DNA from 3 places in the Mycobacterium florentinum genome. Region 1 is predicted to be linked to each of the others. Evidence: riboswitches for the same ligand, from Rfam matches in the RefSeq annotation. Region 1 holds a riboswitch; each other region holds the start of a gene.
The links. Region 1 has a riboswitch for cobalamin ahead of G6N55_RS19940 (CbtB domain-containing protein). Riboswitches for the same ligand answer to the same signal wherever they lie in the genome.

Region 1 (7,641 bases):
GTATTCGCTGCTTGCCGACGGCCTGGTGACACAGACGCGTGACGGCCGGTTCGGCCTAGCCGGCGAGGAATAGCTCGACAGCTCGACGGTAGACCTGTGGTGCCTCGTCGTGTATCAGGTGGCCGGCTTCGGGAACTGCCAAATATGTTGCGGTCGAGCATTTATCGGCCATGTCGCGCATCTGGCCCGGCGGGGTGACGGAGTTGCCGGCTTCCAGCAACAACGCCGGCGCCCTTACCGCCAGCCATTGCTCCCAGTAGTCCCGGGTTCCCCACTCCGCGGCGATCTCGATCCACCGCGCGGTGTGACCGTGTAGCCGCCAACCGGTGTCGGTGCGGTCGAAGGCATCCAGGAAATACTGCCCGGCGACCGGTCCGAATTCGTTGAAAACCTGTTGCTCAGTGGCGAATTCGACCGGCAGAGCGTGCAACCACGGCTCCCACGGACCGGTGGTGCGCCCGCGGAAGTCCGGCGCCATGTCCTCGAGCACCAGCGCCGACACCAATTCGGGGTGCACGGCGGCCAGGCACCACGAGTGCAGAGCCCCCATCGAATGCCCCACCAGCCGGACCGGTGTCCCCAATGTGGTTATCGCGTCGGTGAGATCGGCCACGAAGCGTTCGGTGCTGACCGGGTGTGGGTCCGCGACATCGCGGCCGCGGTGCCACGGCGCGTCGTAGGTGTAGACGGTGCCCAGCCTCCTCAGCCACGGCAGCTGACGCGACCAGGTGGTGCCGCGGCCCATCAGCCCGTGCACCAATATCAGCGGCTCTCCTTGCCCGCCCTGGCAGGTCAGCAGATCGGTGGGCATAGCACCATCTTGCGTGCCCCGCCCAGCAGCAGAACAGGGCAGGGGGGCGGGGTAGCCTAGCGAACATGCCGCCAGTGGTGAAGATCAACGCTATTGAAGTACCCGCCGACGCTGGCCCTGAGCTGGAAAAGCGGTTCGCCCACCGTGCCCACGCGGTGGACAACCAGCCCGGCTTCCTGGGCTTTCAGCTGCTGCGTCCGGTGAAGGGTGAGAACCGCTACTTCGTCGTGACACACTGGGAGTCCGATGAAGCGTTCCAGGCGTGGGCGAGTGGGCCCGCCGTCGAAGCTCATGCCGGTCAGCGAGCCAACCCGGTGGCGACCGGCGCGTCGCTGCTGGAATTCGAGGTCGTCATGGACGTTGCGGGGAGCAAGCCGACTGAATAGGCCGAACAGGCTGGGCCCCGCGCGACAACGCGTGCTGGCCGTGACCGCGGTCGCCGCACTGGTGGCCACCCTCGCACCGGGTTGCTCGTCGTCGCCGGCACCGCAGGCGAATGCGGCCAACCCGGGACGGGCGATCGACACCCGGACGCCTCCCGGGCTGCGGGCCCAGCAGACCGTGGACATGCTCAACTCCGACTGGCCGATCGGCCCGATCGGAGTTCGCACACTGGCCGCGCCCGACGAGGTGGACTCGGTCGAAAAGACCATGGAAGAACTCTGGTGGGATCGCCCCTTCACCCTCGACGGCGTGGACATCAGCGCCAGTGTCGCCACGCTGCACCTCACCTCGTCCTACGGCGCGCGACAAGACATCCGGATACACACCGACGACATGGGCCGGGTTGATCGATTCGAGCTCGATACGCTGGCGCCGACGATCACCTCGTGGCACGACATCGATGCGACGCTGAGCAAGACCGGTGCGCGGTACTCCTACCAGGTCGCCAAGGTCGACGATGGCCAGTGCGATCCCGTGATGGGCACCAATACAGTCGAATCCCTGCCGCTGGCATCGATTTTCAAGTTATACGTGTTGCACGCCCTGGCGGGCGCGGTGCGCAACCACATGGTGTCCTGGGACGATCAGCTGACGGTCACCGACAAGAGCAAGGCGGTGGGCTCTTCGGGCCTGGGACTTGCTGTCGGCGACCATGTTTCGGTGCGGAACGCGGCCACCAAGATGATCGCCAACAGCGACAACATGGCCACCGACCTGCTGATCGAAAGAATGGGCACGCACGCCATCGAAGAGGCGCTGGCCACGGCCGGCCATCACGATCCGGCCAGCATGACGCCCTTCCCCACGATGTACGAGCTGTTCTCCATCGGCTGGGGTGAACCGGATCTGCGCAGCCAGTGGCAGCAGGCGACTCCGCAGGTCCGCGCCCAGTTGCTGGCGCAGGCGAATTCCGCTCCCTACCAACCTGATCCGCAACGCGCCCACACCCCGGCCTCGGCTTTCGGGGCGGAGTGGTACGGCAGCGCCGAGGACATCTGCCGGGTTCATGCGGCGTTGCAGGCCGACGCGGTCGGCGAGGCCGCGCCCGTCAAGCAGATCCTGTCGGCGGTGTCGGGCATCCAGTTGGACCGAAACGTGTGGCCGTACATCGGCGCGAAAGCCGGTGGCTTGCCGGGCGATCTGACCTTCAGCTGGTACGCCGTCGACAAGACGCAGCAACCGTGGGTGGTCAGCTTTCAGCTGAACTGGCCACGCGATCACGGACCCAAGGTGACCGGCTGGATGCTGCAGGTCGCCAAGCGGGCGTTCGCACTGGTGGCGCCGCAGTAATCACGGCAGCCGCAGCGTCCAGCAGCCGTTGCGGTAATGCATCGTCGTGCGGCCGCCCGGTGCAATGTCGATGCGCCAGAACGACTTCGGCGGGATGTCGAGCGCGGCCACGATCGCCGCCCGGATCACCGCCGGGTGCGTCACGGCAACGGTTCGCGACGGCCCCTCGATCAACGACGCCAGCCATCCGGCCACCCGTTCGGTGAGCTCGACGATGGACTCGCCGCCGTGCGGCGCCGCGGCCGGCTCGGTCAGCCACACCTCGAGGTCGGCCGCGGGCACGGCCGCAAGCGCCTGCCCACGCCAGCGCCCGCAGTCCAAGTCGGCCAGCCGCGGCTCGATCGTGGCATCCAGGCCCAGCAGCCGCGCGGTTTGACGGGCGCGCTGCTCGGGGCCTACAAGGTGGCGCGAGCCCGGGACATCAAGGCCCGCAACGGCTTCAGCCTGTCGACGGCCGGCGTCGTTCAGCGGCTCGTCGGCCGGAAATCGCACGCCTGCCATCGCATCGGTCATCGCGTGCGACACCAGGGTCAGCCGGGCGACCTCCGTCACACCGCGATGCTCGATACCCGTCCGCGCTCGGCGCGCTCGCCCAGCAACCGCCCGGCGAGCGTCGCGAAGACCAGGCCGATGCTCACCCAGAGCAGCAGCTGCGTACCCAACGACAGCACCCGGAATTCGTAGAGGACATCGGCGGGAAAGCCGGGGTAGATGATCGCGCCCGAAGCGTCGCGCAACGGTCCGGGCGTCTCGTCCACCGTCGGCAGCAACTCCGTCACTACCACGAGGGCCACCAAATAGGCCCCGGCCGCGAGCAGCCGTCCGTTCCATACGCCGAATCGGTCAGCCAGCCGGCCGGCCAGCCATACCGCCGCGATCGCCAGCAGCACCGACACCAGCACCATCAGCAGATACCAGCCGGTGCGGGCGGCGATCGTGTCGGACTGGCCGACGGCGGGAGGATTCGGCGGATATTTCAGGAACGGAACCAGGTACACCGCCACGAAGGCCCCCGCCGCCAGAAGCAGCGAAAGCTGGTGTGGCGCAGGGCTTTCCGTGCGGCCCGCCGTGCGAGCATAGACAACGCAGAACACCACGGCGAACAGTGCGCCCATCGCAATGCCGAAAATCAGCACACCAAAGCCGAGTCCGGGGTTGGCCTGCACACCGCGGGTGAACAGCTCGGCGCCGTGCTCGTGCACACCGTGCGCATTCTCGGCGTCGGTGCGACCGTCCTCAAATTCGATCGCGCGGGCAATTACCGGTTCGGCACACAGACGGGCGAATACGAATGCCAGCACGGCGCCGATTGCGCCCGCCAGCAGCCCGCGTCCGATCAGACGCTTTTCCACGCCGGGTCAGTGGCAGGGGAAGCCGAGGAGGTGGCGCGCATCGTGCACGAATTCGTGCACATGCGTGTCGCTGCCGAACACCGACACGGCACCCTGATCGACGCCGACGAAGTAAATCGCCATCAACGCCAGGAAAGCGGTTGCCGCCAACCAGAGCGCGGCACTTGCCGCCGACAAATCAATCGAGCGACTGCCGGTCGTCTCGGTACTGGACACTGTTGACTCCTTCTGGGAATGACGCGTCCCACTTGGGTGACGGGTTGCGGGTCTGACTTTTCACAGTGGCGCGACCGTTCTGGAATTTCACCAGATTCCGTTGCCCGTCGTTAACAGTCGTCAGTCTAATCTGACGCGGCGGCCGAACAAACAACAATCACTGCGCAGGCCCGCCACCGTAGCCGAGCTGGCTGGCCGTGTACTTCGCCCCGTCCGTGACCGGGACCGCCTCCACGGCAGTGCCGTAGGCACAGATCTCGGTCCAGACGTCGCCGATTTCGGTGGTGTCGAATCGCATCGCGACGATCGCGTTGCCGCCGCGGTTGCGCGCCTCGGAGATCAGCCGGCCCATCGCCTCGTTGCGGCTCTCGGCCAGATTTTTGGTCATCCCCTGTAGCTCCCCGCCGAACATCGCCTTGAAGCCGGCGCCCATCTGGGAGAACGCATTTCGCGATCGAACGGTCAGCCCGAACACTTCGCCGCAGACACGCCGAATCTCCCAGCCCGGAAGGTCATTGGTGGTCACGATCAGCACAGGTAAGCCCCTTAGTCCTCAGCACAGCAAAACGGGTGGTTAGTCCGGTCAGAGACTAACCACCCGTTTGCTGTAGTGCTACGGGTTCTCGGGGGCGGCGTGCGCTCCGGCTTTCTGCAGCTCCGACTCGGCCGGCGGCTTGCGCGCTCCGGTGAACGTGAACACCGCGTCCTCGCCGGTGCCCTCGCCGTCCCAGTTGTCCACGTCGACGGTGACGACCTGGCCGGGTCCGACCTCGTCGAAGAGGATCTTCTCCGAGAGCTGGTCCTCGATCTCGCGCTGGATGGTGCGCCGCAGCGGGCGAGCACCCAGCACCGGGTCGAAACCGCGCTTGGCCAGCAACGACTTGGCCTTGTCGGTCAGGTCCAGGGCCATGTCCTTGCCCTTGAGCTGGTTGGCGACCCGGCCGATCATCAGGTCGACCATCTGGATGATCTCGTCGCGAGTCAGCTGGTGGAAGACGATGATGTCATCGATGCGGTTGAGGAACTCAGGGCGGAAGTGCTTCTTCAGCTCGTCGTTGACCTTCTGCTTCATCCGCTCGTAGTCGTTCTCGCCGCCACCCTGGGTGAAGCCCAGGCCGACCGGCTTGCTGATGTCCGACGTACCGAGGTTGGACGTGAAGATCAGCACGGTGTTCTTGAAGTCGACCGTGCGGCCCTGCCCGTCGGTGAGCCGGCCATCCTCGAGGACCTGCAACAGGCTGTTGTAGATCTCCTGGTGTGCCTTCTCGATCTCGTCGAACAGCACCACGGAGAACGGCTTGCGGCGCACCTTCTCGGTGAGCTGGCCGCCCTCTTCGTAGCCGACGTATCCCGGCGGGGCACCGAACAGCCGCGACGCGGTGAAGCGGTCGTGGAACTCGCCCATGTCGATCTGGATGAGCGCGTCGTCGTCGCCGAACAAGAAGTTGGCCAGCGCCTTGGACAGCTCGGTCTTACCGACACCGGACGGGCCGGCGAAGATGAACGAGCCGGACGGCCGCTTGGGGTCTTTCAGCCCGGCGCGGGTGCGGCGGATCGCCTTGGACACGGCCTTGACCGCATCCACCTGGCCGATGATCCGCTTGTGCAGCTCGTCCTCCATGCGCAGCAGCCGGGTCGTCTCCGCTTCGGTGAGCTTGAACACCGGGATGCCGGTCCAGTTGCCCAGCACTTCGGCGATCTGCTCGTCGTCGACCTCGGCGACCACGTCGAGATCGCCTGAGCGCCACTGCTTTTCACGCTCAGTCCGCTGGGCGACCAGAGTCTTCTCCCGGTCGCGAAGGCTGGCGGCCTTCTCGAAGTCCTGGGCGTCGATCGCCGATTCCTTCTCCCGGCGCGCGTCGGCGATCTTCTCATCGAACTCACGCAGGTCTGGCGGAGCGGTCATCCGGCGGATGCGCATCCGGGCACCCGCCTCGTCGATCAGGTCGATCGCCTTGTCCGGCAAGAACCGGTCGTTGATGTAGCGGTCGGCCAGGGTGGCGGCGGCGACCATCGCGGAATCGGTGATCGAAACCCGGTGGTGTGCCTCGTAACGGTCGCGCAGGCCCTTGAGGATCTCGATGGTGTGCTCCACCGTCGGCTCCCCCACCTGCACCGGCTGGAAGCGGCGCTCCAGGGCGGCGTCCTTCTCGATGTACTTGCGGTACTCGTCGAGCGTGGTGGCGCCGATGGTCTGCAGCTCACCGCGGGCCAGCTTCGGCTTCAGGATCGAGGCGGCGTCGATCGCGCCCTCGGCGGCACCGGCACCCACCAGGGTGTGCAGCTCGTCGATGAACAGGATGATGTCGCCGCGGGTGTTGATCTCCTTGAGCACCTTCTTCAGGCGTTCCTCGAAGTCACCGCGGTAGCGGCTGCCCGCCACCAGCGATCCCAGGTCCAGCGTGTAGAGCTGCTTGTCCTTCAGCGTCTCGGGCACCTCGCCGTGCACGATGGCCTGCGCCAGACCCTCGACCACGGCGGTCTTGCCGACGCCGGGCTCACCGATCAGCACCGGGTTGTTCTTGGTGCGCCGGCTCAACACCTGCATCACCCGCTCGATTTCCTTCTCGCGGCCGATGACCGGGTCCAGCTTGCCTTCCATCGCGGCGGCCGTCAGGTTGCGCCCGAACTGGTCGAGCACCAACGACGTGGACGGGCTGCCCGACTCGCCGCCGCGGCCACCGGTGCCGGCCTCCGCGGCCTCCTTGCCCTGGTAGCCGCTCAGCAGCTGAATCACCTGCTGGCGCACCCGGGTCAACTCGGCGCCCAGCTTGACCAGCACCTGCGCGGCCACACCCTCACCCTCACGGATCAGGCCCAGCAAAATGTGTTCGGTGCCGATGTAGTTGTGGCCCAGCTGCAGCGCCTCGCGCAGGCTCAGCTCGAGAACCTTCTTGGCACGCGGGGTGAACGGGATATGCCCGGACGGGGCCTGCTGGCCCTGGCCGATGATCTCCTCGACCTGGCTGCGGACGCCTTCGAGGGAGATCCCAAGCGACTCCAGCGACTTCGCCGCGACGCCTTCACCTTCGTGAATCAGACCCAGCAGGATGTGCTCGGTGCCGATGTAGTTGTGGTTGAGCATCCGGGCCTCTTCTTGGGCCAGGACGACCACCCTGCGGGCACGGTCGGTAAATCTTTCGAACATCGGGTTACCTGCTCTCCCTCAACATCGGTACGTCATCGTTGTCGGCACAGCAGCCGACAGTGCGTACCTGCTGTCCACTGTAATGGTCGGCCCCTCAGGGTTCTAACCTTGCGGTGCCTTGCCGTTCGGGCCTGGCCGGCTCCGTCTGAGGAATCCCCCGTGAAGACGGAGCTATAGCTGAGGAAACGAGACAAACGATCAAATCGTTTCCCCCGAGCGCCGATGATCGTTTCGCCGCCAGCGAAAACAGAACCGGCGCCCAGGCCTTGCGACCGGGCGCCGGTAACACTTTGTTAGGTGGCTGCGTGGAATGCGTCGATCACGTCTGCCGGGATACGGCCGCGCGTCGACACATTGTGCCCGTTACGACGGGCCCATTC
Region 2 (7,641 bases), 2.7 Mb from region 1:
ATGCGGTGGAACTTGACCTCGAATCCCGCGCGGCCGTCCATGCGGCGGAACAGCTTCATCGCTGCCGCGCGGCCGTGGATCGTCGGCAATCCGACGTTCTCGTAGACGAGGTTGTCGTCCAGCGAGGCATCCGCGGTTTCGTAGTCCGCGTCCATCAAGGCGTTCAGAAAAGTCTCGACCGTGCGCGTGTTCGCGACGGCTGTCCCAGTCACCTCGGTCATGGTGCCAGCGTAGGCGCGTGCTGCCCGGGCACTGTGGCAGGGTAAGGCGGTGCGAGTCGCCGTGGTCGCCGGGCCGGATCCCGGGCACGCGTTTCCCGCGCTCGCGCTGTGCCAGCGCTTCCGGGACGCGGGCGACGAGCCCACCCTGTTCACCGGCGCGGAGTGGATCCAGGCCGCCCGCGACGCCGGCATCGCCGCTGTCGGGCTGGACGGGCTCACCGCGACCGACGAAGACCTCGACGCCGGGGCCCGGATCCACCGGCGCGCGGCCCGGATGGCGGTGCTCAATGTGCCGGCGCTGCGCGAGCTGGCGCCCGACCTGGTGGTGTCCGACGTCATCACCGCCGGCGGCGGCATGGCCGCCGAGCTGCTCGGCATCCCGTGGATAGAGCTCAACCCGCATCCGCTGTACCTGCCGTCCAAAGGGCTGCCACCGATCGGCAGCGGGCTGGCGCCCGGTACCGGGATTCGCGGCCGGCTGCGCGATGCCACGATGCGGGCGCTGACGGCACGGTCGGTGCGCGCGGGCCTGCAGCAGCGCGAGGCATCCCGGGCCGAGATCGGCCTGCCGGCGCGCGATCTCGGGCCGCTGCGACGGCTGATCGCCACGCTGCCGGCGCTGGAAGTGTCCCGCCCGGACTGGCCGGCCGAGGCCGTAGTGGTCGGGCCGCTGCACTTCGAGCCGACCGATCACATCCTCGAGGTGCCGGCCGGCACCGGGCCGGTGGTTGTCATCGCACCGTCGACCGCCCTGATCGGCACCGAGGGGCTGGCCGAAGTCGCGCTGGGGTGCCTGACGCCGGGGGAGACGTTGCCGGCGGGGTCGCGCCTGCTGGTGTCGCGTCTCGACGGTCCGAATCTGACGGTGCCGCCGTGGGCCGCCGTCGGGCTGGGACGTCAGGACGAGCTGCTGGCGCACGCCGATCTGGTGATCTGCGGCGGCGGCCACGGAATGGTCGCCAAGACGCTGCTGGCCGGGGTGCCGCTGGTGGTGGTTCCCGGCGGCGGCGACCAGTGGGAGATCGCCAACCGGGTGGCGCGGCAGGGGAGCGCGCGGCTGATCCGGCCGCTGACCGCCGGTGCGCTCGTCGAGGCGGTCAATGACGTGCTGGCGACGCCCGGCTACCGCGAGGCCGCGCGCACCGCGGCGTCCGGCATCCACCGCGTCGCCGACCCGGTGCGGGTATGCCACCAAGCGCTGGCACTCGTGAAATGACCGGGCTCGGTATGTTGGCTGGCGTGCGGCTGACGGAGTTCAACGAGCGGGTGGTGCTGCGGTTTGGCGCCGCTTACGGTGCATCGGTGCTGGTAGATCACGTGCTGCCGGGTTTCGAGGGCCGGACCGCCGCCCAGGCGATCGAGGACGGCATCGAACCCCGCGACGTCTGGCGGGCGTTGTGCGTCGACTTCGACGTGCCCCGCGAGCAGTGGTGAGCCGCTAACCACACTCAACGCCGGCCGGACCGGGGCGCCTGGCGAAATACGCAGTCGCCGCACACCGATCGTCCGGGAAGGCGATAGAACAGGCAGCAGCTGTCGCGCTTGAACCCCAGATGTGAGCCGGTGATGGCGCCGGACCCGGACAGCACGCCGGTGTTCAGCAGCGATTCGGTGCTCTCGACGATCCGCGCGCGCAGGTCAGGCCGGGCCGCGAGCAGCGCCCGTGACGCGCCGACGAGCGCCGACGCGATGTTGCCCGCCAGCAGGGCGGGCGCCAGTTTGACCTGCAGGCCGGCCGCGAACGGCTGCATATGGTGTTGCACCACAAGGCGATACAACAACTCCGCCGAGGTGTGCGCGACCTGCTCTCCGATGGGCTCGGGCAGGCGCAGCTGCGCCCCATCGTCGGCACGTTGCAGGTCTTGCAGGTCCGGGACGACGCCGTGGGCCAACGCGCAGGCCAGCACCGGGGACCACAGCCGGGTGGCGTGGCCGAGGTGAACCAGCGAGGCGCCGATCCGCAGGTCCGTCGTGTTGTAACGCTTTGCGGTGGTGTCGATCAAACCGGCAAAGCCGTCGGCGTAGTCCTGGCGGACCGGGTGCCATCCTGCCGCGGCGCCGCCCACGGTCAGCGCGAAAAACCCCCTGTAGGAAGATATTTCGGCAAGCTCGCCGGAGATATCCATGCGGCGCATCCAGCCTCTCTGGGGAGATCCGCCCCAGCGTCTAGTGAGGAAGCGCCGACGGTGAGTATCTGGCTCTCGGGTGGAGAAGATGTGCCCGATCACAGTGGCGGGACCGCACCGGATTCGCACCGGTTTCCTCAAGGTTCATGCGGGCCGTCGGCGCCCTGTCGGTAGCTGATGTTGCCACACGAAACGCCCGCGGCGTGTCGAACTTGAATCGAACAGGTGTTCGTCTACTGTGGGGATCGTTCGACGATGACTTGTCGGTGGGTCTCTCTAGTGTCACGGCCAACCGACCGATACCGGTCAGAGAACGACGACTACAGGAGAGACACCATGGCGCAAGCGCCCGACCGCGAAAAGGCCCTCGAACTGGCGATGGCCCAGATCGAGAAGAGCTACGGCAAAGGCTCGGTGATGCGTCTCGGCGACGAGACACGTCAACCGATCTCGATCATTCCCACCGGATCCATCGCGTTGGACGTGGCCCTGGGCATCGGCGGCCTGCCGCGCGGCCGGGTCGTGGAGATCTACGGCCCGGAATCCTCGGGTAAGACCACCGTTGCCCTGCACGCGGTGGCCAACGCCCAGGCCGCCGGCGGCGTCGCGGCGTTTATCGACGCCGAGCACGCCCTGGACCCCGATTACGCCAAGAAGCTCGGCGTCGACACCGATTCCCTGCTGGTCAGCCAGCCCGACACCGGTGAGCAGGCCCTGGAGATCGCCGACATGCTGATCCGCTCGGGCGCGCTGGACATTCTGGTCATCGACTCGGTGGCCGCCCTGGTGCCGCGCGCGGAGCTCGAGGGCGAGATGGGCGACAGCCACGTCGGGCTGCAGGCCCGGCTGATGAGCCAGGCGTTACGGAAAATGACTGGCGCGCTGAACAATTCGGGAACCACCGCGATCTTCATCAACCAGCTCCGCGAGAAGATCGGGGTGATGTTCGGCAGCCCGGAAACCACCACGGGTGGAAAGGCGTTGAAGTTCTACGCGTCGGTGCGCATGGACGTGCGCCGGATCGAGACCCTCAAGGACGGCACCGACGCGGTCGGTAACCGCACCCGGGTCAAGGTCGTCAAGAACAAGGTGGCACCGCCGTTCAAGCAGGCCGAGTTCGACATCCTCTACGGCCGCGGCATCAGCAGGGAGGGCTCGCTGATCGACATGGGTGTGGACCAGGGCTTCATTCGCAAGTCCGGTTCCTGGTTCACCTACGAGGGCGAGCAGCTCGGTCAGGGCAAGGAGAACGTCCGCAACTTCTTGATGGAGAACGGCGACATCGCCAACGAGATCGAGAAGAAGATCAAGGAAAAGCTTGGCATTGGCGCGGTAGTGACTGCTGATGACGACGTCCTCCCCGCTCCCGTCGACTTCTGATCCCTCCCGCGAAGAGCAGGCGCGGGCGTTGTGCCTGCGCCTGCTCACCGCCAGGGCACGCACCCGGGCCGAGTTGTCCGGCCAGCTCGCCAAACGCGGATACCCCGGCGACGTCAGCGCCCGGGTGCTCGACCGGCTGGCCGCCGTCGGGCTGGTAGACGACAAGGACTTCGCGAAACAATGGGTGCGGTCCCGGCACGCTCACGCGGGAAAGAGCAAGCGCGCCTTGGCCGCCGAGCTGCACACCAAGGGCGTCGACAAAGAGGTCATCACCACCGTGCTGGCCGGCATTGATGCCGGTGCCGAGCGGGACCGGGCCGAAGAACTGGTGCGGGCCAAGTTGCGGCGGGACACGCTCAGCGGCGACGACGCACGGCTCACCCGCCGGCTGGTGGGAATGCTGGCCCGACGCGGCTACAGCCAGAACCTGGCCTGCGAGGTCGTCCTGGCCGAGCTGAACGCCGAACGGGAACGCCGCCGCGTCTAGCTGGGCGTTAATCCCTCGGGCCCTGGTCGCCGTACCATAGCCCCGTGACTTCGACAGTGGCTTCGGCGCGTACCTATCAGGTGCGCACCTACGGCTGCCAGATGAACGTCCACGATTCCGAGCGGTTGGCGGGTCTGCTCGAGGCGGCCGGCTACCGGCGCGCCGACGAAGGCGCCGACGCGGATGTGGTGGTCTTCAACACCTGCGCGGTACGCGAGAACGCCGACAACAAGCTGTACGGCAACATCAGCCACCTGGCCCCGCGCAAGCGCGACAATCCCGACTTCCAGATCGCGGTCGGCGGCTGTCTGGCCCAGAAGGACCGAGACGCCTTGCTGCGCAAGGCGCCGTGGGTCGACGTGGTGTTCGGCACCCACAACATCGGCTCGCTGCCCACGCTGCTCGACCGGGCCCGGCACAACAAAGTCGCCCAGGTGGAAATCGTCGAGGCGCTGCAGGAGTTTCCGTCGTCACTGCCCAGCGCTCGCGAATCCGCCTATGCCGCTTGGGTTTCCATCTCCGTCGGCTGTAACAACAGCTGTACGTTCTGCATTGTGCCGTCGCTGCGGGGCAAGGAGGTCGACCGCAGCCCGGCTGACATCCTGGCCGAGGTGCGATCGCTGGTGGACGACGGCGTGCTGGAAGTCACGCTGCTGGGGCAGAACGTCAACGCCTACGGTGTCTCGTTCGCGGATCCGGCCCTGCCCCGCCACCGCGGTGCCTTCGCCGAGCTGTTGCGGGCCTGCGGCGGCATCGACGGACTCGAACGTGTGCGGTTCACCTCGCCGCACCCGGCGGAGTTCACCGACGACGTGATCGAGGCAATGGCGCAGACGCCGAATGTCTGCCCGGCCCTGCATATGCCGCTGCAGTCGGGGTCCGACCGGATGTTGCGGGCGATGCGGCGCTCGTACCGTGCCGAGCGCTACCTCGGCATCATCGATCGCGTGCGGTCGGCCATGCCGCATGCGGCCATCACCACCGACCTCATCGTCGGATTCCCCGGCGAAACCGAGGCGGACTTCGCGGCCACCCTCGACGTGGTGCGCCAGGCCCGGTTCGCGGCCGCGTTCACCTTCCAGTATTCGAAGCGGCCCGGCACACCGGCAGCCGAACTCGACGAACAGCTGCCGAAAGCCGTTGTGCAGGAACGCTATATGCGGCTCATCGAGCTGCAGGAGCAGATCTCGCTGGAGGGCAACCGCGAACTGATCGGCCAGACCGTCGAACTGCTGGTCGCCACCGGCGAGGGCCGCAAGGACGCGCGCACCGCCCGCATGACGGGGCGCGCCCGCGACGGCCGGCTGGTGCACTTCACCGCCGACACCCCGGTGCGGCCGGGAGACATCATCACCACCGCGGTCACCGAGGCCGCGCCACACCACCTGATCGCCGACGCCGGCATCCTGACCCACCGCCGCACCAGAGCGGGTGACGCGCACGCCGCACGAGTGCGCCCGCGCGGTATCGGGTTGGGCATGCCCGGCATTGGGCCGGCGATTGAACCGGTCGAACCCCTGGGATGTAGCCGATGACGAAAGAACACACGGACCTTGACGCACTGCGTGCCGAGATCGAGGCCGCAGAACACCGCGTTGCACGCGAAATCGATCCCGGCCCAAGGGCATTCATCGTCGCCGTCTTGGTCTTCGTGCTGCTGGGGTCGTTCATCCTGCCGCACACCGGCCAGGTCCGCGGTTGGGATGTGCTGTTCAGCAGCCACGGCGCCGGGGCGGCCGCGTTGTCGCTGCCTTCGAAGGTATTCTCTTGGCTGGCACTGGTTTTCGGCGTCGGATTCTCGATGCTGGCATTGCTGACCCGCCGTTGGGCGCTGGCCTGGATCGCGCTGGCGGGCTCGTCGATAGCCGGCGCGGCCGGGCTGTTGGCCGTGTGGTCACGCCAGACCGCGCCCGCCGGTAGTCCCGGCCCCGGCGTCGGGCTGTGGGTGGCATGGATCACCGTGATTCTGTTGACGTTTCACTGGGCCCGCGTGGTGTGGTCGCGCACGATCGTGCAACTCGCCGCCGAGGAGCAGCGGCGCCGGATCAGTGCCGAGGAACAGTCCAGGACGCTGCTGGAGACCCTGAGCGACCAGGACACCCCCGCTGATCCCGAAGCCGAGGCACCCCCGGACCGCTAGGACCTGCGGGTCAGCGCCTCGGCGGCCGCTTGGGCCCACTGCCGCCATTGTTCGGCGTTGGCCTGTGCCTCTGCGGCTTCCTTGGTCCGGCCGGCCGCGGCCGCCTTGCGGGCCTGCTGCTCGTAGTGCTCGGCGCGGGTCGCGAACTGCTCGGCCCTGGCCTGCGCCTCGGGGTCGGTCCAATTCGCCTCGCCGGCGTCGCGCACCTTCTTCTCGACGGCGCGCAGCCGCCGCTCCAGGTCGGCCGACCGCTCCCGGGGCACCTTGCCGATCGCGTCCCATTTGTCGGCGATCGACCGCAGCGCCGCCCGGGCGGCTTCGTGGTTGCTGGTGTCGATCTTCTCGGCCTCGGCCAGCAGCGCCTCCTTGGCGGTCGCGTTGGCCGCGAACTCCGCATCCTTTTCCGCTGACACGGCATTGCGGGCGGAGAAGAAGGCGTCCTGGGCGGCCTTGAACCGCTTCCACAGGGCGTCGTCGACCTCTCGGGTCGCGCGCCCCGCCGATTTCCATTCGGTCAGCAGCTTGCGGAACTCGGCACTGGTGCCGGCCCAGTCCGTCGAATCGGACATCTCCTCGGCCCGCTCGCACAGCCGTTCCTTGGACTGCCGCACGCCCGCGCGCTCGCGGTCCAATTCGGCGAAGTGCGAGCCGCGCCGCCGGTTGAATGCTTCGCGCGCCGCGGAATACCGCTTCCACAGCGCGTCGTCGACCTTGCGATCCAGGCCGGTGATGGTCTTCCACTCGTCGAGAATCTCGCGCATCCGGTCCCCGGCGACCTTCCAGTGCGTCGAGTTGGCGGCCAGATCCTCGGCCTCGGCGGCCAGCGCCTCCTTGCGGGCGGTCTGCGCGGCCCGATGCTCGTCGCGGCGGGAGCGATCGGCGGCGACCGTGGCGTCGGCCTGCTCCACCAGGGCGGTCAGCCGGCCCGCGAGCGCATCGATGTCGCCCAGCACGGAGGCCGTCGGCAACGTCTCGGCCAGCGCGGAGGCGTTCGCTTTGATCTTGCGGGCATCACCGCTTCCGGAGGCCAGCCGCTCCTCCATCAGCGTGACCTCGGTGCTCAGGTCCTCGAATCGCCGACCGAAGTGGGCGAAGGCCGCCTCACGGTCGCCGGCCTGCCAGGAGCCGATGATGCGTTCGCCGGCCGAGCTGACCAGCCACACCGTCCCGTCGTCGTCGACGCGTCCGTACTGGTGCGGATTGCTGGTCTGGGGCAACACCACCGGGTGGGCGCTGGGTCGCGGTGATGGCCCTGGGCGGGGACCGGGTCGCGGCCCGGGGCGTGGT
Region 3 (7,641 bases), 760 kb from region 1:
GTGCAGCACCGTGCACGAATCACCCGGGGCGGGCGCCTGGCCGTACGCCGTCCCGGCGCCGAATGCGATGGCCGTTGAACTCGCCAACGCCGTGGCCGATATCAGGACCCGAAGTCCGCTCATGATGGCCATCTCCTAAGCAGGTGCCAAGACCTCACGCTAACCGGCAACGAACCTGCGGGCAAAGGATGTCATCCGCGATCCGCAACGCGCTTCGCTAGAACGGGTCCTAGGGTGTGGAACCATGGGATTTCTCCAACCCGAACTGCCGCAGGTCGACATCGACGAGTGGAGCAAGCTGTCCCGCAGCGAAAAGATCCGGCCGATGGCCCGGCATTGGGCCGAAGTGGGCTTTGGAACGCCGGTCGTTCTGCACCTGTTCTACGTCGGCAAGATTCTGCTTTACATCCTGTTCGCTTGGCTGTTGGCGGTGCCGACCACGCGCGGGCTGGCGTTCACCAACGTGGTGTCGTGGTACTCCGAGCCGATCGTGTTCGAGAAGGTCGTGCTGTACACGATGCTCTTCGAGGTGATCGGGCTGGGCTGCGGCTTCGGGCCGCTGAACAACCGGTTCAACCCGCCGCTGGGCTCGATCCTGTACTGGCTGCGGCCCGACACCATCCGGCTGCCCCCGTGGCCCAAACGCGTCCCGGGGACCAAGGGGACGGCCCGCACGCTGGTGGACAACGCGCTGTACGGGCTGCTGTTGCTGGTGATCTTCCTGACCCTGTTCGCCGACGGCACCGGCCCGGTGCCGGAGCTGGGCACCCAGGTCGGGCTGATTCGCCCGTGGCGGATCGTGCTGATCCTGGTGCTGCTCGGCGTGCTGGGATTGCGCGACAAGGTGATCTTTCTGGCCGCCCGCGGTGAGGTCTACGCGACGCTGACGGTGACGTTCCTGTTCGGCGGTGTCGACATGATCATCGCCGCCAAGCTCGTGTTCCTGGTGATCTGGATGGGCGCCGCGACTTCCAAGCTGAACAAGCACTTTCCGTTCGTGATGTCGACGATGATGTCCAACAACCCGGTGTTTCGGCCGCGGTTCATCAAGCGGGCCTTCTTCGAGAAGTTCCCCGACGATCTGCGGCCCGGACGGTTGTCGCGGGTCTTCGCCCACTTCAGCACCTTCGTCGAAATGTGTGTGCCCATCGCGCTATTCGTCTCGCACGGCGGCTGGTGGACCGCGGTGCCCGCGGCCATCATGGTGATCTTCCACTTCGGCATCCTGTCGGCCATCCCGATGGGAGTGCCGCTGGAGTGGAACGTGTTCATGATCTTCGGCGTGTTCGCGCTGTTCGTCGGCCATGCCCACACCGGCCTGACCGATCTGAAAGACCCTGTCCCGGTTGGGCTTTTCATCGCATTCATCGCCTCAATTGTGATCTTGGGCAACCTGTTTCCGCGCAAGATCTCGTTCCTGCCCGGCATGCGCTATTACGCCGGCAACTGGGACACCACGCTGTGGTGCATCAAGGCTTCGGCGGACAAGAAGATCAACCACAACATCGTCTCGATCGCCAGCATGCCCGCGGCCCAGCTGGAGAAGGTGTACGGCAAGGAGCGCGCGCAGATCCCGATGTATCTCGGATATGCGTTCCGCGCCATGAACACTCACGGCCGGGCGTTGTTCACGCTGGCGCATCGCGCGATGGCCGATGGCAACGAAGACGACTACGTCATCACCGACGGTGAGCGGATCTGCAGCACCGCCGTCGGATGGAATTTCGGCGACGGCCACATGCACAACGAGCAGCTGATCGCCGCGATGCAGCAGCGCTGCGGCTTCCAGCCCGGTGAGGTGCGCGTCGTGCTGCTCGACGCCCAGCCGATCCATAAGCAGACCCAGTCCTACCGGCTGGTGGACGCCGCGACGGGTGAATTCGAGCGCGGCATCGTCAGAGTCGCGGATATGGTCACCCGGCAGCCGTGGGACGACGAGGTGCCGGTCCAGGTGCTGTCGGATGCTGAGGACGAGGGTTTGGTCGAGGAAGAAACGGACGAAGGTTCGCCAACCTAACGCCACTGCGAAATTTCGCTGTGAAAGTCGCAGTGGCGTTAGGTTCGGCGCAAATCAGACCCCCGCGCGGACTTCCTGAGCGGCGGCGACCATGTTGCGCAGCGACGCGTTCACCTCGTCGGTGTTGCGGGTCTTGAGCCCGCAGTCGGGGTTGACCCACAGTCGCTCGGCCGGAACGGCCCGCAGCGCGGCCCGCAGCGACTCGGCCATCTCGCCCGTGCTCGGCACCCGCGGCGAGTGGATGTCGTAGACGCCCGGGCCCACGCTGTTGGCGAAGCCGACCGAGTTCAGGTCGTCCAGCACCTCCATGTGCGAGCGTGCCGCCTCGATGGACGTGACGTCGGCGTCCAGGTCGGCGATCGCGCCGATCACCTCACCGAACTCCGAGTAGCACAGGTGGGTGTGGATCTGCGTCGAGTCGGCGACGCCGGAGGTGGCCAGCCGGAAAGACCCGACCGCCCAACGCAGGTAGTCGTCCTGGTCGGCCCGACGCAGCGGCAGCAGCTCGCGCAGCGCCGGCTCGTCGACCTGGATGACGGCGATGCCGGCGGCTTGCAGATCCACCGTCTCGTCGCGAATCGCCAGCGCCACCTGGTTGGCGGTGTCGGCCAGCGGCTGGTCGTCGCGGACGAACGACCACGCCAGGATCGTCACCGGGCCGGTCAGCATGCCCTTGACCGGCTTGTCGGTCAGGGACTGCGCGTATTTGGCCCACTCCACCGTCATCGGCTGCCGGCGGATCACGTCGCCGTAGAGGACCGGCGGACGCACGCAGCGACTGCCGTAGGACTGCACCCAGCCGTTCCTGGTGGCGAAGAACCCGTCCAGTTGCTCGGCGAAGTACTGCACCATGTCGTTGCGCTCCGGCTCACCGTGCACCAGCACGTCGAGGCCGAGTTGTTCCTGCAGCTTGATGACGTCGGAGATCTCTTGCTTCATCCGCCGGTCGTATTCGGCCTCGTCGATCTCACCGGCGACCAGCGCGGCGCGCGCCTTGCGGATCTCGACGGTCTGCGGGAACGACCCGATCGTGGTGGTCGGCAACGGCGGCAGGTGCAGCCGCGCCTCCTGGCTGGTCCGCCGTTGTGCGGCGTCGCCGCGATGCACGCCGGACGCCACGATCGAATCGAGTCGGGTCCGGAGTCCGTCGTTGTGCAGCCGCGGGTCACTCGTGCGGGACGCGACCGCGCCGTTGGATGCCTCGATCTCGTCGGCGACGGCCTCGCGGCCCTCGTGCAGGGCGCGTGCCAAAACGACGACTTCGTGCACCTTTTCGGCACCGAACGCCAGCCAGCTGCGCAGCGCGTCGTCCAGGCCGGTCTCCGGCTCCAGCGAGTACGGCACGTGCAGGGTCGAGCAGGACGTCGAAACCGCAACGCTGCCAGCCGAATCCAGCAGGCTCGTCAGCTTGGCCAGCGCCGCCTCGAGATCGGTACGCCAGATATTGCGACCATCGACGACACCGGCCACCAGGGTCTTGTCGGCCAGCCCGGGCACCGCGGCGATCGCGGTGCCGGCACCGTAAACCAGGTCGACGCCGATCGCCTCGACGGGTGTGCGGGCCAGCGCCCCCAGCGAGTCGCCGGGGTCACCGAAGTAGGTGGCGACGTAGATGGCGGGCCGGTTGCTCACCTTGCCCAGCGCGTTGTAGACCGCCTCGGCCAGTGCGGGGGCGTCGGGGGAGATGTCGGTGACCAGCGCCGGCTCGTCGATCTGTACCCACTGCGCGCCGTTGTCGGCCAGCAGGCTCAGCAGCTCGGAGTAGATTCCCACCAGCTCCTGCAACCGCTCGATCGGGGCGCCGCCACCGTTGACGGCCTTGCTCAGCAACAGGAAGGTGATCGGGCCGACGACAACCGGGCGCGCCGGAATCCCTTGCTCGAGAGCCTCTTTCAGCTCGGAGAGCACCTTGTCCGGGTTGAGCGTGAACTTCGTCGCCGGCTCGATCTCAGGAACGATGTAGTGGTAATTGGTGTCGAACCACTTGGTCATCTCCAGCGGCGCGACGTCCTTGTTGCCACGCGCCGCGGCGAAATAGCGGTCCAGGTCGTCGGTAACCTGCGCGGCCCGGGCCGGCAGCGCGCCGAGCATGACCGCGGTGTCGAGCACCTGGTCGTAGTAGGAGAAGGTGTTCACCGGCACCGAGTCCAGGCCGGCGTCGGCCAGGCCCTTCCAGGTGTCGCGGCGCAGGGTGGCGGCGATGTTTTCGAGTTCGGATCGGCTGGTACGGCCTTTCCAGTAGCCCTCGGTCGCCCGCTTGAGTTCGCGTTTCGGTCCGATGCGCGGAGAGCCGACAACGGTTGCTGTGAATACTTGGGGGGTCACGATATTCGTCCTTTAATCGGCGTGGTGGTCACCGCCAACGGACCTGCAGCCAATCCGGATGCGGTTTGCACCTGAGTACCAACCACAACGGCTGCAGCCTAACGCCCATTCCACGAGGCGATGAGCCGCCGGACGCGGGTGCGCCCGGCACAGCCGGCAGGTCTCCGGACTCGCAGGCGCGCACCGGGTGGTGCTCCTAGTGGCCGTCGCTTCCCAGTCGTACTGACCAGTGCCATATGACGGCGTTCGTTCCTGCATACCGTTGCGGGACAGTCCCGGATTCTCACCGGGTTCCCTCTTGCGAAGCGTTACTAACGCTGCTTCGTTCGATGCCGGCGCCGCGGGGTTGCGGCGCAAGCAGACCAGCTGCGAGATGCAGTTTAGTCAGCCTGCCAGCGCCTGCGCGATCGGGATGTCTCCGTTGTTGAATTCGATGGTCCGCCGGATGGTCGAATCGTCGGCCAGCGCGGCGGCCACGACGAGCGCGACATCGGCGCGCGACACCGAGCCCTTGCCCTGGCCGACGACGATGCGCCCGGTCGCCGGTTCCAGCGTGAGCCGGCCGGGCCCCAGCACCGTCCAGTCGAGCTCACTGGCCCGCAGGTGGGCGTCCGCGGCGGCCTTGGCCTCTGCGTAGGCGAAGAACGGATCATCCTGTGGGACGCCATGATTGGGTCCAGCACCGAAGTAGGACACCATCACGAACCGCTTGACGCCCGCGTGCGCGGCGGCGTCGATCACCCGGATCGCCGCGTCACGGTCGACGGCATAGGTGCGCGCCGGGTTGCCGCCGCCCGCGCCGGCCGAGAAGACGACCGCGTCGTGCCCGGGCAGCAGATCGGCCAGCGCGGCGGTGTCCAACTGCTCGATATCGGCGACGACCGGATCGGCGCCGGTGGCAGCGACGTCGCCGGAGTGCTCGGGATTGCGGAAGACGGAGCTCACCCCGTCACCGCGTTCGGTCAGGATGCGGGCCAGCTGCAGTGCGACCTTGCCGTGCCCGCCGAAGACGATGATGCGTGCCATGCCTCCGACGGTAGCGCCGTCAGAGTTTGACGCGGCCCATGATGATGTCGATGATCGGCTTGCCCGGCGGGTAAGCGTTGGTCAGCGAGGCCATCGTGTGGCCGTAGTCCACCAGCACCGTGATCCCGTTGACGCCGAAGGCCGCGGCGCTGTTCAGGAAGGCCATCACATCGCCCATCTGCTCCGGCGTGTGGACCTTGGAGCCGGTCTCTTCGCGGTAGTCCTGGGCGAAGGTGAGCCACAGGTCGGCATTGGCCTGGGCCAGCGGGGTGTCGGTCGGGCCCGGGCAAATCGCGTTGATGCGAATGCCCTTCTTCAGCAGGGGAAGACCCTGGGTGGCCACGTAGGCGTTGACGATCTTCTTGCTGGTGCCGTAGTGGATGATGCCTTCGGCTTCGTGCGCCTCCGACCAGGCCACGGCGGCCGCGTAGTCCGGTGTGGCCAAGAACTCGGTCAGCAGTTCCAGGTCGTTCTCCCAGCCCATCCCGGCGACCGACGAGATGAAGCAGATGGCCGAACCGGATGGAAGCTGGTTCTTTTCCAGCAGCCGGTCGATCAGGTGGCGGTGCCCGATGAAGTTGATCTTCAGCAGGTCGGTCGCGCCGTCGGCAACACCGGCCGCCGAGAACAGGGCGTGGACGGGGCCGTCCAGCTGCTCGAGCGCCGCGTCGATCGAGGCGGGGTCGCGCAGGTCGACCTGGATGTACTTGGCTACGTCATAGGTCACCGGCGCGTAGTCCATCACGATGACTTCGGCACCGAGCTCGGCCGCCGACTTGGCCGCCGCGGCGCCCATGCCAGTCGCGCCACCGACAACGAGAGCGCGCTTGCCGTCGTAGCGCAACCGATCGACAATGGTCATGGAAATCCCCTTCTCGGATAATGCCAACGCGGTTCTAACTGCTCAACTGTATGGGTAACAGTTATTTGGTTCAATACCGGGTCCGGATTAAAGGGGGCGTTCTACTTGCCGCGCACGGCCGCGCCGCGCAAGACGGTGTCACGGGTGTGCACCAGCGCCGGTCGCTTGCCGATTTCGCGCAGAATGTTCTCCGGTATCCACTGCAGACCGATGACGCAGCGCGCCAGCATGGCGGTGGACGGAGCGTCGATGCGGATCTCGCCGGAGCGAATGCCTTCGGAGAGCAGGGATTTCATCTGCCGCAATCGGGTAGGATACGACCAGCCCGGATTGGCGGTCGGCGGCGATTGCCGCATCCACGCCAGCTGAATCCGGAATTCGTCGGAGAACCGGTCCAGTGCATTGACGTTGATCCAGCTCAGCGCGTCCAGCTTCTCGATGGGTGTGGCATCCGAGCGCAGCACGCTGACCCAGCCGGCCTCAACCTTCTGCCCGAACGACACCATGATCGAGTCGAGAAGTTCGTCCTTGGAGCCGATCACCCGATAGACGGTGCCGGTGCCAAGACCCGCCGCCGACGCGATATCGCGGATCGTGGTGGCTTCGTACCCTTTGCGGCCGAATTCGGTTCGTGCCACCGCACGGACATGGGCGGCCTTGTCACTGGGATCGGCGTCGCTGTCGTCGGCCCACGATTCGATGACCGCGCTGGCGGCTGCAAAGGCGTTGGACCGATCCAGCGCCGCATCGGTGGGGGGCCGGGCCGCCAAGCCTTGCAAGATGATTCGGCACAGCAGTTCCGCCACCTGGTCGGGTGCCGAGTTGTGGCGCATCACGTCGAGCCCGACCTGCAGCATGGTCTGACAGATGCGGTCGGCCAGCGTGGGGAGATCGATGTCGGGCTTGATGTAGCCGGTCCACCTGCCGGCGCGCAGCGTCTGCACCATCGCCTCTTGCACCGCGACGGACTGTTGCCGGGTCAGGTTCATCAATTCCGGGTCCGCGCTCGGTCCCTCGTAGAAGGACATCTGCAGCGCGGCCCGATGGTGCACGGCACAGTTGGCGACCGCCGCCCCCAGCTCGATGATCTTCGCGGCGGCCGGTCGCGAATCGGCCTCGTCCAAGCGCGCCTTGGCGTTTTCCCCGATGCGGTGCAGGTCGTCCTGATAGCGGCGGATCAGCTCGATCAGGATCGCTTCTTTGGATTCGAAGTGGTGATACAGGCTTCCCGGCAGAATCCCGGCCGCGTCGGCGATCTCCTGCAACGACGTTCGCAATCCCGAGGATGCGATCAAAGACGCGGCGGTCTGCAGGATCTCGGTGCGGCGCGTCCCGGAGTCGTCGTTGCCGGCCTGATCCAGACGATCCGCCGTCGCCCGCTTGCCCTTAGCCAAGGTTTCGGCTTTGGCCA

Region 2: it holds a riboswitch for cobalamin, as region 1 does, so the genes downstream of both, G6N55_RS07130 ((2Fe-2S)-binding protein) here and G6N55_RS19940 (CbtB domain-containing protein) in region 1, are expected to answer to the same signal.
Region 3: it holds a riboswitch for cobalamin, as region 1 does, so the genes downstream of both, metE (5-methyltetrahydropteroyltriglutamate--homocysteine S-methyltransferase) here and G6N55_RS19940 (CbtB domain-containing protein) in region 1, are expected to answer to the same signal.

Annotation. Positions count from the first base shown of each region.
Region 1 covers NZ_AP022576.1:4,210,731-4,218,371, reverse strand. The annotation lists gene G6N55_RS19970 (HhH-GPD family protein) at 1-73, shown strand, start outside; gene G6N55_RS19965 (alpha/beta fold hydrolase) at 56-811, opposite strand; gene mhuD (mycobilin-forming heme oxygenase MhuD) at 877-1,197, shown strand; gene G6N55_RS19955 (class A beta-lactamase-related serine hydrolase) at 1,190-2,545, shown strand; gene G6N55_RS19950 (histidine phosphatase family protein) at 2,546-3,097, opposite strand; gene G6N55_RS19945 (CbtA family protein) at 3,094-3,897, opposite strand; gene G6N55_RS19940 (CbtB domain-containing protein) at 3,904-4,113, opposite strand; cobalamin riboswitch at 4,075-4,269, opposite strand; gene G6N55_RS19935 (YbjQ family protein) at 4,271-4,648, opposite strand; gene clpC1 (ATP-dependent protease ATP-binding subunit ClpC) at 4,727-7,261, opposite strand; gene lsr2 (histone-like nucleoid-structuring protein Lsr2) at 7,555-7,641, opposite strand, start outside.
Region 2 covers NZ_AP022576.1:1,511,665-1,519,305, reverse strand. The annotation lists gene G6N55_RS07145 (limonene-1,2-epoxide hydrolase) at 1-221, opposite strand, end outside; gene G6N55_RS07140 (glycosyltransferase) at 271-1,437, shown strand; gene G6N55_RS07135 (DUF3046 domain-containing protein) at 1,461-1,655, shown strand; gene G6N55_RS07130 ((2Fe-2S)-binding protein) at 1,670-2,347, opposite strand; cobalamin riboswitch at 2,390-2,520, opposite strand; gene recA (recombinase RecA) at 2,684-3,727, shown strand; gene recX (recombination regulator RecX) at 3,693-4,214, shown strand; gene miaB (tRNA (N6-isopentenyl adenosine(37)-C2)-methylthiotransferase MiaB) at 4,259-5,749, shown strand; gene G6N55_RS07110 (Rv2732c family membrane protein) at 5,746-6,354, shown strand; gene G6N55_RS07105 (DUF349 domain-containing protein) at 6,351-7,641, opposite strand, start outside.
Region 3 covers NZ_AP022576.1:4,966,316-4,973,956, forward strand. The annotation lists gene G6N55_RS23650 (hypothetical protein) at 1-123, opposite strand, end outside; gene G6N55_RS23655 (DUF3556 domain-containing protein) at 245-2,017, shown strand; gene metE (5-methyltetrahydropteroyltriglutamate--homocysteine S-methyltransferase) at 2,072-4,342, opposite strand; cobalamin riboswitch at 4,481-4,694, opposite strand; gene G6N55_RS23665 (SDR family oxidoreductase) at 4,727-5,368, opposite strand; gene G6N55_RS23670 (SDR family oxidoreductase) at 5,388-6,230, opposite strand; gene G6N55_RS23675 (TetR/AcrR family transcriptional regulator) at 6,332-7,641, opposite strand, start outside.